Regions from separate parts of the Shinella sp. genome, predicted to be linked through region 1. Evidence: riboswitches for the same ligand, from Rfam matches in the RefSeq annotation. Region 1 holds a riboswitch; each other region holds the start of a gene.
The links. A riboswitch is a leader RNA that binds a small molecule or an ion and turns the genes downstream of it on or off. The one in region 1 is predicted to bind cobalamin.
Positions count from the first base shown of each region.

Region 1 (3,342 bases):
CGGCCTGATGCTCAACGGTCACAAGATCAACTCCACCGATCCGGCCGAGTTGCAGCAGGCGGCGGACACGATTATCGCCATGAAACCGGACGTCGCTGCCTTCACCTATGACACGCGGCCGATGGTGCAGTCGGGCGACGTGGCGGCCGGCCATTTCTTCGTCGGCGCCATGGTCGATGTTTTCGCCGATGAGAAGGACCTTGGCTACGTGATCCCCGAGGAAGGCGCGACCATGTACCAGGAAGATCTCTGCGTGCTGAAAAGCGCGCCGAACAAGGAAAATGCCATAAAATTCCTGCAGTTCTATACGCGTCCGGAGATCGTTGCCCTCAACGTCTCGCAGCAGACCAACGGCACGGCCAACGTGCCGGCACGGCAATTGACCCCGGAAAAGATCAAGAATAGCAAGGAGATCAATCCGCCGGCAGAAACGATGGCGCGTCTCCAGATCTTCGAAGATCTGGGTCCTGCGCTGCGCCAGCTGGACCGGGTCTGGACGAAGGTGAAGACCGCGCAGTGACAGCGCTGGCCCGCCTGTCTCCGGATGGGCGGGCTTCGAGGAGGGGCGACGTGTCGAAACGCATTCTAAAGCTCGTTCAGTCCGACGACCTCCGGCGGTCCAAATCCGACAAGCTGATCGCCAACTATATTGAACGCAATATCGCCGATCTCCCTTTCGAGACGGCGCGCTCCATCGCCCAGCGCCTCGAACTTTCGCCGATGACAGTCGGCCGCTATCTGCGCCGCATGGGTTTTGATGGCCTTGATGAGTTGAAGGGCGAACTGCGGCATGGCAGTTCCAACCCGGCCTGGCAGGTCAAGGGCCAGGTCGACCGGCTGGAACAGGACCGCAAGGAGGGCAAGCTGCTCGCCGGCCTCATCCAGCAGCAGATCGACAATCTCGGCCAGATCTACGAAATCACCACCGCGCCGGAATGGCAGCAGACGATCGACGCGCTCGTCGGCGCCAGCGAGGTCTATGTCGCGGCCTACCAGAATGTGCGCGGCATCGCCCAGTACTTTGCCAGCCAGCTTTCCTATACCCGTCCGCGCGTGCAGTTCGTCGATGGCGTCAACGGCACCTATGCCGAAGTTTTGGACGGTTCCGTCGAGGGGCGGCTGCTTTTCCTGCACGATGTGCGCCGCTTCGCCGCCAAGGCGCGGCCGCTGGCGCTGGAGGCCCGGCGCGCGGGCGTCAAGGTCGTGCTGCTCACCGATGAATTCTGCCCCTGGGGACCGGAGGTCTCCGATATCTGCCTCGTCGTGCCCGGCTCGCACGGTCCGCTCTGGGATGGTGCCGCCACCATGACGGCCGTCATGGACCTCATGCTCAGCAACATCATCGTTGTGATGGGTGAGGCAGTCAGCGAACGCGTCGATACGCTGACCCGCCTGCAGGATGTCTTCGGGGATTTCGAGACCTGACGATGATCCGCCTTGACGCTGCCGAGTGCCGCGGACTAAGGAGAACGTGACGGTTCCCTGACGGATGACTCCCAGGGGATTAATAGGGAACACGGTGCGGACGACCCAACAGGGACCCATTCCGTGGCTGCCCCCGCAACTGTAGGCGGATTGCCGCCTGTCCTCGGACGCGTTTACGCGTCATGCCACTGCGGTTTTCCGTGGGAAGGCAGACAGGCAGCAGATATCCGTGAGCCAGGAGACCTGCCGTCATTGCAACAATCCAAATCACGGGCGGGGATGCCCGGAACGGAGACGCCATGACGATTTTCGCTGCCGCACCCGGCAGATATCTGCACGTTTTCTCCCGACCGCAACCGGCCCGTTTCTGTTGGTGCGCCGGCTAGGCTTCTGCCTGCCGTCGTGTCCCTTCGCGCCTTTAGCGCAGTCCTTCATCCGGGAGAAACCCATGACCATTTTTGCCGCGGCCTCGCGTGCCGCTCCTCTGCTTTCGTTCATTGCCGGCACGGCAGCTTTTGTTCTCTCCTCGGGTGCGGCCCACGCCACCGAAACCCAGTATCCGTTGACGTTCGAGAATTGCGGCCGCCCGGTCACCTTCGAGAAGGCGCCGGAGCGTGCCGTCTCGCTCGGCCAGAGCTCGACCGAAATCCTCTACCTGCTCGGCGTCGGCAACCGCATGGTCGGCACGGCCGTGTGGATCGGCCCGGTTCTCGCCGGTTACGAGGAGGCCAACGCCAAGGTCGAACGCCTTGCTGACAACGACCCGAGCTTCGAGAGTGTCGTCGCCAAGAGGCCGGACCTCGTGACGGCGCAGTTCCAGTGGCATGTCGGCCCCGAGGGTATCGTCGCAACGCCGGAACAGTTCGAGGAATTGAAGATCCCCGTCTACACCTCGCCGGCCGATTGCATCGGCAAGGACAATACCGGCGGCGGCGACGGCGTGCGCAAGACGATCTTTACCATGGAGCTTATCTATCAGGAAATCAGCGAATTGGCGAAGATTTTCAATGTACAAGATCAAGGCGAGAAGGTCATTGCCGATCTCAAGGCCCGCGAGGCCGCGGCGCGCAAGAAGATCGCCTCTGCCGATGGCAAGCTGTCCGCCGTCTTCTGGTTCTCCAGCGCCGAACTCGATATCGATCCCTATGTCGCCGGCCGCAACGGCGCGCCGGGTTACATCCTGTCCGCGCTCGGCATCAAGAACGTCATCGAGAGCGACGAGGAATGGCCGACGGTCGGCTGGGAAACCGTTGCCAAGGCCGATCCGACGATCATCGTCGCCGGCAAGATGGAACGCCGCCGCTTCCCGGCCGATGACGTTGCCGTCAAGCACAAGTTCCTGAAGGAAGATCCGGTCACCAGCCTGATGCCGGCGGTCAAGAACGGCTATGTGGTCGACATGGACGCCCAGGCGATGAACCCGACGATCCGCACCATCGAGGGCATCGAAGTGCTCGCCGACGCGGTCGAAAAGGCCGGCCTCGCCAAGTGATGGCAGATCGCCCCCTCTTGCTCCGGACGGGCGCCGCTTTCGCGGCGCTCGTGCTCCTGCTTGCCGCACTTGGTGTGGGCGCGGCGGTCGGCGAGACGGCGATCCCGCTCGATGTCGTGGCCAAGACGGTGGCGAATCGTCTTTGGCAGGCGGGCTATGCGCTGGAGCCGATCGACGAGGGCATCATCTGGAACTACCGGCTGAGCCGCGCCGTGGTCGCCGCCTGCTGCGGCTCGGCCCTGGCGCTTTCCGGCGTCATCCTGCAATCGCTACTGCGCAATGCGCTTGCCGATCCCTACATTCTCGGCATTTCGGCTGGTGCCTCGACGGGCGCCGTCGCCGTCGCGATCCTGGGCATTGGCGCCGGCATGCTGACGCTGCCGATCGGCGCTTTCATCGGCGCGCTTGTCGCCTTCGCTCTGGTC
Region 1 covers NZ_JBQVPI010000004.1:72,976-76,317, reverse strand. The annotation lists gene ACT6VE_RS09320 (polyamine ABC transporter substrate-binding protein) at 1-520, shown strand, start outside; gene ACT6VE_RS09315 (MurR/RpiR family transcriptional regulator) at 571-1,425, shown strand; cobalamin riboswitch at 1,459-1,690, shown strand; gene ACT6VE_RS09310 (ABC transporter substrate-binding protein) at 1,910-2,917, shown strand; gene ACT6VE_RS09305 (FecCD family ABC transporter permease) at 2,917-3,342, shown strand, end outside.

Region 2 (3,342 bases), on a different contig from region 1:
GTCGCCCGATCGCGGCGGCTGGCAGGTCGCCGGTGGCAAGGCGGACCCGGACCTGCTGACACCGGCGTTACCTGAAATCCACGTTTCCGGCATGCGCTTGATCGACCGGGTGATGAGCATCGTCGTGGTGCAGGCGGTTGTTCCCAAGACGCTTTACATTCCTGCAAGCCGGCTCGAGCCGACGCTGCTGATCACCGTAAAACCCGTCTCGCAGAAGATGCTTGCGAGTACCGAGCGGCGCCTCGGCCTACGCGATCTTGGTTTCACGCCGATCGTGACGCAGGAGCAGGGGCTCCTTATGACGCCGGTTGGCGGCGATGCCTACAACCCGATGGTCACCTCCTGGCGGCCCAACATGCCAGGGTCCTTCGTGTGGCGCTCGGCGTTGCCGCAGATCGCGTTGTTCGTGCTGGTCTTTGCCGGCGTTATGCTCTTCGTCACCTTGCGCTTTTCCGCGCTTGTCAGGGCGCTCCAGCGCAGCGAGACGAAGAACGCCTTCCTGGCGCGGCACGATCCGTTGACCGGGCTCAAGAACCGTAGCGGCTTTGACGAGGAAGTGTCGCGCGCCATCAGGAAGGGCGAAAACAGGCCCTTCACGATCCTCGCGCTCGACCTCGACCGGTTCAAGGCGGTCAACGACCGACATGGACATGCGGCGGGGGATGCGGTGCTCCAGGCGGTCGCTCGACGTTTCTCTGATCGTGTCGGCCAGTACGGTTGCGTCGCCCGTCTGGGGGGTGACGAATTTTCCGTTCTGCTGACGGGCGAGCATAGCCGCGAGCACCTCGTGGAGCTTGCCGCCAGTCTCGTGCTGGATACGCAGATCCCGATCGCCTATGACGGACAGCTTCTCCTGATCGGCGGTAGCGCCGGCATCGCCCAGTTCCCGCACCATGGCAAGACTGTGCACGACGTCATGGTCATGGCCGATGCCGCACTTTATGCAGCCAAGAACGGTGGCCGCAACCGTGCGGTCCATGCTGGAGATATCGACAGCGTGGAGATTGCGGATGTCGGCGAGGCCCGCGCCGCCTGACGCTTGCCGCATACGGGCAGGTCTGCGGCGCAGGAAGACTTGATCGCATCGCCAGGTCATGCGCATATCGTTCCCGTCAGGTGCCCGCTTTTGCGGGAGAATCGGGAATCCGGTGCGGGCTTGAAAAGCCCAGGCCCGGAACGTGCCCAACGCTATGACGGGGATGGCGCGCACCGTAAAAGCTTGAATCGATTCAGGCTTTTGCCACTGGTTGTTCAACCGGGAAGGCAGGTGCTTGCCGCGCGACCCGAAGTCAGAAGACCGGCCTGGCAAGATAGACCGAACCGCGTGGACGGCGGCAGGTTGTACGCATTGTTGGGGAGAAAACGATGCGAACAGAACCGTGGGACCCTCTGGTCCAGGCGGGCGCCTTTTCTTGCAAGGACAGGCAAGCCGTCTATCGTGCCATCGAAACGCGCCGCGACGTGCGCGACCAGTTCCTGCCCGATCCACTGCCGGACGATCTCGTCGGCCGTCTGCTGCATGCCGCGCACAGCGCGCCGTCCGTCGGCTTCATGCAGCCGTGGAATTTTCTCAAGGTGCGCAGCGAGACGACCCGGCGGCGGGTACATGCCGCATTTCAAAAAGCCAATGCCGAGGCGGCGGCGATGTTCGAAGGCGAGCGGCAGGGACAGTATCGCGCCCTGAAGCTCGAAGGCATTCTCAAGGCGCCGCTCTCGATTTGCGTGACCTGTGATCCGACGCGCGGCGGAACGGTGGTGCTGGGGCGCACCCACAATCCGCGCATGGATGTCTATTCCACGGTCTGCGCCGTGCAGAACCTCTGGCTCGCAGCGCGGGCGGAGGGGGTGGGCGTCGGCTGGGTCAGCATCTTTCACGATAGCGACGTCCGGGACATCCTCGGCATCCCAGAGCATATCGAGATCGTCGCCTGGCTTTGCGTCGGTTTTGTCGATCGACTCTATGCCGAGCCGGAGCTTGCGGTGAAGGGGTGGCGGCAGCGCCTGCCGCTGGAAGAACTGGTGTTCGAGGAGCGTTGGCCGGAAACCGGCGTCAGTTGACGCCAGCATCGGCCGGACGGCCGAGGTCGATGGCGGATTGGTTTGCCGGCAGGAAGACCGGGCCGACCGTGCGCACCTTGCTGGTCGCCGGATCGTAGTCGCGTTCCTCGATCGTCACCGGCGTCTTGATCGCTGTTTCCGCCTTTTTCGGCAGGGTGTCGATCCTGGTGATCGAGCCACCGTCGTCGCCGTTCGATGCCTGTGCGGGGTCGCCCTTCAGCGCCTTCTCGCGCTTGATCATCTCCTGGTAATAGGCCGAGAGATTGCAGCCGCAGGCGCCGGGCTTGGAAAGGTCACGCGTGCGGTAGGAGAAGGCGTTCTGCAGCTCGTAATAGGGACGGCCGGTGACCGTCGAGGTCATCTGGTCGGTTTCCTGCCCGTTCGTCATTGACTGGTAGAAGAGTTCGGTCTCCGTCTGCGGGCACATCATGCTGCAGACTTGCTGGTCACGCCGAAAATCGAGCGGCGTGGCGCCTGAGGAAATCGGGAAGAAGCCGCCGTCGCAGGTGCGCACGCAGACGGTGCGCAGGTTGCCGTGGCCAGTGCTGCCGCCAAGCGAGCGCAATTCCAGCCGCCCGCTGCCATCCGGCATGGTGCCGAGCGGCAGGCTGTGTGTTTCATCGGGCGTGCGCAGCGTTTCGGTCGCCGCGACGGGCATCACTTTTGCTTCGTCGTTGCAGCCGTTCGTCTCAAACGAGGCGAGCAGACGTTTGCGCTTGCCGTCGTTGGACGTGCCACCGGAGAATTCGCGGCGCTTCCTGTCGAGAATCTGGAGATTGCGCTCCATCTTGCCGATGACCGATTCCAGCGTGTCGCACGCCTCTGCGTTCGGTCCACCGACGACGATGATGCTGCCGCCAGAGCAGCCGAGGCGGCGCTGGTCGCCCTTGGCCTTGCGAAGCTGGATGTTCTGGCGCGCGATGGCGCCGGCATATTTGCGGGCGCTCGACGTATCGACCAACACGCGTGGCAGGTTGGCAAGCTCGGCCTGGATGCGCTCGCACACGTTCGCGGCCGCCGTGCCGCCGAAGAATAACAACGGCAGGCCGGTAGCAACGGCAAAAAGAAGACTGGCGCGTCTTTTCAAGTCGTCGATCCCATGAATGTGCGTTTGAGCGGCAATCCCACCGCATATGCAGGCCTTATCATAGGCTACCGGGGGGGAAGCGCAACGCGCTCCCGCATTTGTGATTAACGCGCAAGGGAAACATGATTTTAAAACTCAGCTTCTAGGCCGGGCCGCGTAATTGATCTCCCCCGAGGCTTGGTGTAGCACTCTCGGCA
Region 2 covers NZ_JBQVPI010000001.1:895,578-898,919, forward strand. The annotation lists gene ACT6VE_RS04220 (diguanylate cyclase domain-containing protein) at 1-1,036, shown strand, start outside; cobalamin riboswitch at 1,098-1,320, shown strand; gene bluB (5,6-dimethylbenzimidazole synthase) at 1,366-2,058, shown strand; gene ACT6VE_RS04230 (DUF2865 domain-containing protein) at 2,051-3,145, opposite strand.
Region 2: another riboswitch for cobalamin. It lies ahead of bluB (5,6-dimethylbenzimidazole synthase); the one in region 1 lies ahead of ACT6VE_RS09310 (ABC transporter substrate-binding protein).

Region 3 (3,342 bases), on a different contig from region 1:
GTATCGTGAACATTACCTCGGTCGATGCGTTCAAGGCCCATCCGCAGAATGCGCATTATGCCGCGACCAAGGCCGCGGTCGTTAGCCTGACGAAATCCTTCGCGCAGGAATGCGCCAAGGACCAGATCCTCGTGAACTCCGTGGCGCCCGCCGGCTTTGCTACCGACCGCGCCAAGGAACTCGGCTTTCTGCCGGAACTGGCGAAAGCCAGCGCGCTCGGCCGCGCCGCCAAACCGGTTGAAATGGCCGAATGGATCGTCATGATGGCATCGAGCCGCAATACCTATGCGACCGGTGAGAATGTCGTGATCAGCGGGGGATATATCTATGTCTGACGTCTACCGCGTTGCCGTCGTCACGGGCGCGACCAGCGGCATCGGCAAGGCCATCGTGCCGATGCTGCGCAAGCGTGGGCTTGACGTCTACGCCATCGGGCGCAACGAGGCGCAACTAGCCGAACTGGCGAAGACAAGCGGCGCGATCCCCGTGCAGGCGGATGTACGCGATAGCGCGCGCATCGCCGACGCGCTGGCCGGCGTCGAGGTCGATATCCTCGTCAACAATGCAGGCATCCTCTCGACCCGTGCAGCCTTCCAGGACATCGACCCCGCCGAAATCGACGCGATGGTCGATATCAATCTCAAGGCGCCGATGCACCTGACGCGCATCGTCCTGCCGGGCATGGTTTCGCGCAAACGCGGACACCTCATCTATATAGGCTCCAGCGGCGGGCAGGCGGCGTTTCCGGGCATGGGTGCCTACGGCCCCTCGAAAGCGGGCCTCAGCCTCTTTTGCGATAATTTGCGCTGCGATCTGCTCGGAACCTCGGTCCGCGTCAGCGAGATCGTGCCCGGCCGCGTGCAGACGGCGCTGTATCGCACCTCGATCCCGGACAATCAGGCGAGCGCCGTGCTCTATGACGGCTATCGGCCGATCCAGCCGGAAAACATCGCGCAGATCGTCAACGACGTGATTGCGCTGCCCGTCTATGTCGACGTCGCGCGCGTCGAGGTTTTCCCGACCGACCAGGCGACCGGCGGTGGATCCATGGTAAGATTTCCGGCAAGCTGAGGTCCTGGAGGCGCCATGTCCGGCAACGACGACAAGAAAACGCGGGAAGAAAAGCCGGATCTCATCCGGCACTATCGCCCGGTTGCCATCCGTTCGGTTCTGGCTGCCCATGCGATGATCCCGAGAAAGCACGAACCCGTGCCCCCCGATCCCCCGGCGGGCACGGGTTTCGCCCTGCCATCAGGCTTTCACGCGGTTCCAGACGATTGAAATTTTAGGCCCGCGGGAGACCAGACCATATTCTGTGACCTGTGCGCGCGCCACCCGATCTCCGGTGGCCGCGCCCCCAAGCCGGCGTGACGTGAATGTGATGACGTGGCGCGGGTCGATACCTTCATCGCTCCCGGCCGGGATGCTAGCGCCGAAATCCAATCGAAAACGAGCCCGTTTGGGGATCAGCGCAATCGCCAAACAGGCGAATTCTGGTCGTAAAACCTGACGGCCAGCATCCACCCATTCCGACGCCGCATCGAAACCGTTGATAAGTCACCATAGCTGTTGACGCATTTTTTACCTCGTCTACTATATCTTGTGTTCGAGGTTCCTTCGATTCGAAAAGATCGAAGGCTAAGACGGGAATCCGGGGCGGCCATGATGGCCGCGTCAATCCGGAGCTGCCCCCGCAACTGTATGCGGCGAGCATTCGTTCGATGAAGCCACTGAGGCGTAAATGCCCTGGGAAGGTGAACGGATGCCGCGACCCGCAAGCCAGGAGACCTGCCTCGTACATGAATGTCCACGGGCGGGGTGTCCGGAAGGCGAGCGTTGGGTTGCGGAATGATGTCGCGCCCCGTCTCCCCGTATGCCTCGCATTATTGCTTCGGGGTGAAGTTATGTCGATCCTGTTTCCAGTGCATCCGCGCGAGTAAGCGGCGCTTCGTGCCCGGCCGTCTCAGGCGGCCATCTGCGTATCTCCAGTTTTTCGAGCGGCCATCGGCGGACGGCTGAACGATTTCCCATGCCCGCGCCAAACGACGAGGAAAATCATGTCTATTACTGTCTACTCCAAGCCCGCCTGCGTCCAGTGCACCGCAACCACCCGTGCGCTCGACCGCCAGGGCCTCGGTTACCGGATTGTCGACGTTTCAGAGGACGCCGATGCATTCGCCCTCGTGCAGGGGCTCGGTTATCGTCAGGTTCCCGTTGTCGTCGCCGGTGAGCGGCATTGGGCCGGCTTCCGTCCGGACATGATCAGCGCGCTTGCCTGAGCGTCACGCGGTGGCCGAGCTTATCTATTTTTCTACCCGGTCGGAAAACACCCATCGTTTCGTTCAAAAGCTCGGCCTCCCGGCCTCCCGCATCTCGCTTCGCACCGATGAGGCGCTCGAGGCAAAGGCGCCCTTCGTGCTCGTCGTGCCGACCTATTGCGGCGAGGACGGCAATGGGGGCGTCAAGGGCGCCGTTCCCAAGCAGGTGATCCGCTTCTTGAACGATGCGGAAAACCGCTCGCACCTTCGCGGCGTGATCGCCGCGGGCAACAGCAATTTCGGCGCGACCTTCGGGATCGCCGGCGACGTCATTTCCGCCAAATGCGGCGTGCCGTACCTCTACCGCTTCGAGCTTTTGGGCACGGCGGAAGACGTCGCCAACGTCAAACAGGGATTGGAACGATTTTGGACACGATGACGCTCGACAAGCCAATCAAGGCCCCGGAGATCACGGCGCTGGATTACCACGCGCTGAATGCGATGCTGAACCTCTACGACGAGGGAGGAAAAATCCAACTCGGCAAGGACCGGCTTGCGGCCAAGCAGTACTTCCTCCAACACGTCAACCAGAACACCGTGTTCTTCCATAACCTTCGGGAGAAACTCGATTATCTGGTGACCGAGGGTTACTATGAGCAGGAGGTGCTGGACCAGTATTCGTTCAACTTCGTGCGCGATCTGTTCGACCACGCCTATGACAAGAAATTCCGCTTTCCCACCTTCCTCGGCGCCTTCAAATATTACACGTCCTATACGCTGAAGACCTTTGACGGAAAGCGCTACCTGGAACGCTATGAGGACCGCGTCTGCATGGTGGCGCTGGCGCTGGCGCGCGGCAACGAGCAGATTGCCCGCGACCTCGTCGACGAGGTCATTTCGGGCCGTTTCCAGCCGGCGACGCCGACCTTCCTCAATGCCGGCAAGAAACAGCGTGGCGAGCTCGTTTCGTGTTTTCTGCTGCGGATCGAAGACAACATGGAGAGCATCGGACGGTCGATCAATTCTGCTTTGCAACTCTCCAAGCGCGGCGGCGGCGTGGCGCTCTCGCTGACGAACCTTCGCG
Region 3 covers NZ_JBQVPI010000003.1:87,811-91,152, forward strand. The annotation lists gene ACT6VE_RS07400 (SDR family NAD(P)-dependent oxidoreductase) at 1-335, shown strand, start outside; gene ACT6VE_RS07405 (SDR family oxidoreductase) at 328-1,071, shown strand; gene ACT6VE_RS07410 (hypothetical protein) at 1,087-1,281, shown strand; cobalamin riboswitch at 1,593-1,810, shown strand; gene nrdH (glutaredoxin-like protein NrdH) at 2,058-2,279, shown strand; gene nrdI (class Ib ribonucleoside-diphosphate reductase assembly flavoprotein NrdI) at 2,290-2,697, shown strand; gene nrdE (class 1b ribonucleoside-diphosphate reductase subunit alpha) at 2,694-3,342, shown strand, end outside.
Region 3: another riboswitch for cobalamin. It lies ahead of nrdH (glutaredoxin-like protein NrdH); the one in region 1 lies ahead of ACT6VE_RS09310 (ABC transporter substrate-binding protein).

Region 4 (3,342 bases), on a different contig from region 1:
TCGGGTCGAAGACGATGTCTTCCGGCGCAAGGCCGGCGACTTCGGTCAAGAGCTTGTAGGCGCGGGTGCAGATATCCACCTTGCGCGCCCTGGTGTCGGCCTGCCCGGTCTCGTCGAAGGCCATGACGACGACGGCGGCGCCATAGGCGCGCACGAGCTTGGCGTGGTGCAGGAAGGCTTCCTCGCCTTCCTTCAGCGAGATCGAGTTGACCAGCGGCTTGCCCTGCACGCATTTCAGGCCGGCCTCGATCACCTCCCATTTCGAGCTGTCGATCATCAGGGGTACGCGGGCGATATCCGGCTCTGCGGCGATGAGATTGACGTATTCCGTCATGGCCCTGGCAGAATCGATCAGGCCCTCGTCCATGTTGATGTCGATGATCTGCGCGCCGTTCGCCACCTGGTCGCGCGCGACGTCGAGGGCGGCCGCATAGTCGCCGGCGGTGATCAGCTTGCGAAATTTCGCCGAGCCGGTGACGTTGGTGCGCTCGCCCACGTTCACGAAGGGAATGGCGTCGGTCAGCGTGAAGGGTTCGAGGCCGGAAAGCCGCATATGGCGCGGGATGTCGGGGATTTCGCGTGGGCTATGGCGGGCGGCGGCGGCGGCGATGGCGCGGATATGGTCCGGCGTCGAGCCGCAGCAGCCGCCGACGATATTGACCAAGCCATCACGCATGAACCCTTCGATCTGGGCGGCCATCTCGTCCGGCGTCTCGTCATATTGACCGAAGGCGTTCGGCAGGCCGGCATTGGGGTAAGCACAGACGAAGGTCTGTGCCACGGAAGAAATTTCGGCGAGGTGGGCGCGCATGGCATTGGCGCCGAGCGCGCAGTTGAGGCCGATGGAGAAGGGATCGGCGTGGCGCACCGAGTTCCAGAAGGCTTCCGGCGTCTGGCCGGACAGTGTGCGGCCGGACAAGTCGGTGATCGTGCCGGAGATCATGACCGGCAGCTCGATGCCCTTTTCCTCGAAGATTTCGCGGGTGGCGAAGATCGCGGCCTTGGCGTTCAGCGTGTCGAAGATCGTCTCGATCAGGATGATGTCGGCGCCACCATCGATGAGGCCGCGCAGCTGGTCGGCATAGGCGAGGCGCAGGTCGTCGAAGGAGACGGCGCGGTAGCCGGGATTGTTGACATCAGGCGAGATGGAGGCGGTGCGGTTGGTCGGGCCGAGCGCGCCGGCGACGAAACGGCGGCGGCCGTCCTTTTCCTGGGCGCGCAGCCCGGCGCGCCGCGCAAGGCGTGCGCCGTCGCGGTTCAGTTCATAGACCATGTCCTCCATGCCGTAATCGGCCTGGGCGATGGTGGTGGAGGAGAAGGTGTTGGTTTCGAGAATGTCGGCGCCGGCCAGCGCATAGCGGTAGTGGATGTCCTCGATCGCGCCCGGTTGAGTGAGCGTCAGGAGGTCGTTGTTGCCCTGCTGGTGGCAGGCGCAATCGCCGAAGCGGTCGCCGCGGAAATCGTCCTCGACGAGCTTGAGCGTCTGGATTTCCGTACCCATGGCGCCGTCGAGCACCAGGATGCGCTCGCGGGCAGCCTCCTGCAGGGCGGCGAGGATCTCGCGGCCGTCGCGGGGCGGGAGTTCGGGGCCGAACAGGGTGTCCAGGTGCGATTTGGCCATGGCAAAGCCCTCCGGTGCAATCATACTGCATCGGAAGTCACATAAAGATATCTTTATGTCAATATGTCTTTATGCCGGCTGACGCATCAGTGAAGCGGCCCGTCTGCGCCGGCAAGCGATACGAACAGCGATCGGAGGCGGGTAATATCCGGATCGGAATCGTCATAACGGGAGAGTTTTTGCACCTCCTTCAGCGCCTCGACGGCAAGGTCGGCGCCGCGCGGCTGCCAGAGCAGCCAGGAGATGAAAACGGATTCCGGTTTTCCGGTGCCGGAGAGACCGTTGTCGGTGGTTGCAAACATGTAGATCCCCAATCGGTAAATTGGGGGATGACCGGACGCACGCATGCTGGATTTCGCCCAAAGGCGACAAGCAAGCGCACCACTGGGACACCCCGCCCATGGACGTTTCAAGTATCAGGGCAGGTCTCCTGGCTCACGGGTCGTTGCTCCAGTCTCGCCTTCCCGGTCCAAAGACCAGTGGCTTTATCGACAGTCGCTCGCCGTTCACAGTTGCGGGGGCAGCGCCGGTCTTGGCACTCCATCTGGAGCATCGCACCGGCTTCCCTCTTAGCCTCCAAGCCGCATGCGACTCGGAAGACCCTGACTTCGGCAAACTGGCGTCAGCGCGCCGGCAAGTCAATGGTTTTGGCCGTCATGCACAGGGCGGGAACTTTTTCCGTCGTCAGGCATTGGGCTTTTCGCCTGCACCATGCGCAGGTTCGCCCTGCGGGAGGGAGGGGCGATTCACCAAATCCGCAGATGAGGGTCCATGCTGCGCCATCCAGTCCTGTTGACATGTTGCAAGTCTCTGTCCTTACGGCTAAAAAATGCCGTTTTCATGCACCACGCGGCCAGGATGCCAACAAGCGTGTCGCCTGAGCCATGTCCAACCGTCAAGCATCTCCCAGGTGCGGTTCGGTGCCATGGCTGATCGCGGCACAAATATGAACCCTGCCCGCAAAAAACTGTCCAGCGCAAAGGCCGCCGCCGGATGGTTCCACATGGCCGGATCCAGAATCAGAAACATGCCCCTTCATAATACGCCGCAAGCCTCCTCGCGCGATGCCGACGTCAAGCAGATCGATTATAACGATTCGATCCGCGCCACCTATCTGACGCTGGAGGAGCTCGCCGATTGCGGTGAAGCGCTGGCGCGCGACAAACGCGCGGCCCTGCCCGGCTTCCGTCCCTTCGAATTCCGTGCCCGGCACAAGGAGAACGAGAAGGAGATCTTCCGCGTCTATCAGGTGACCGCGAAGGACGTCGAAGCGGGCGTGCAGATCACCCCCGCCGCCGAATGGCTGCTCGACAATTATTACGTGATCGAAGAGGCGATCCAGGAAGTCCGTCGCGATTTCCCCCGCCGCTTCTTCCGCCAGCTGCCGACCATGGAGGTCGAGGGACAGGTCATGCCGCGCACGCTGGCGCTCGCCTGGCTCTATGTCGCCCATACGCATAGCGGCGTCTCGCATGACGGCCTGACGGCCTTCGTCCAGGGCTTCCAGAAGGTTGATGCGCTGAAGATCGGCGAACTCTGGGCGCTGCCGTCCTTCATTCGTTTCGTGCTTCTCGAAAACCTCCGCCGCATTTCGAGCCGCGTCGAGCGCTCGCGCAAGATGCGGCTGAAGGCGAACGAGGTGGCGGACGAACTGATCCGGCTCAACGATCCGGAAAAATGCATTGCCCATCTCCAGTCGATGGAGACCTTCATCGACGACA
Region 4 covers NZ_JBQVPI010000007.1:40,118-43,459, forward strand. The annotation lists gene metH (methionine synthase) at 1-1,621, opposite strand, end outside; gene ACT6VE_RS14745 (hypothetical protein) at 1,708-1,923, opposite strand; cobalamin riboswitch at 2,025-2,241, opposite strand; gene ACT6VE_RS14750 (hypothetical protein) at 2,444-2,650, opposite strand; gene ACT6VE_RS14755 (GH36-type glycosyl hydrolase domain-containing protein) at 2,649-3,342, shown strand, end outside.
Region 4: another riboswitch for cobalamin. It lies ahead of ACT6VE_RS14745 (hypothetical protein); the one in region 1 lies ahead of ACT6VE_RS09310 (ABC transporter substrate-binding protein).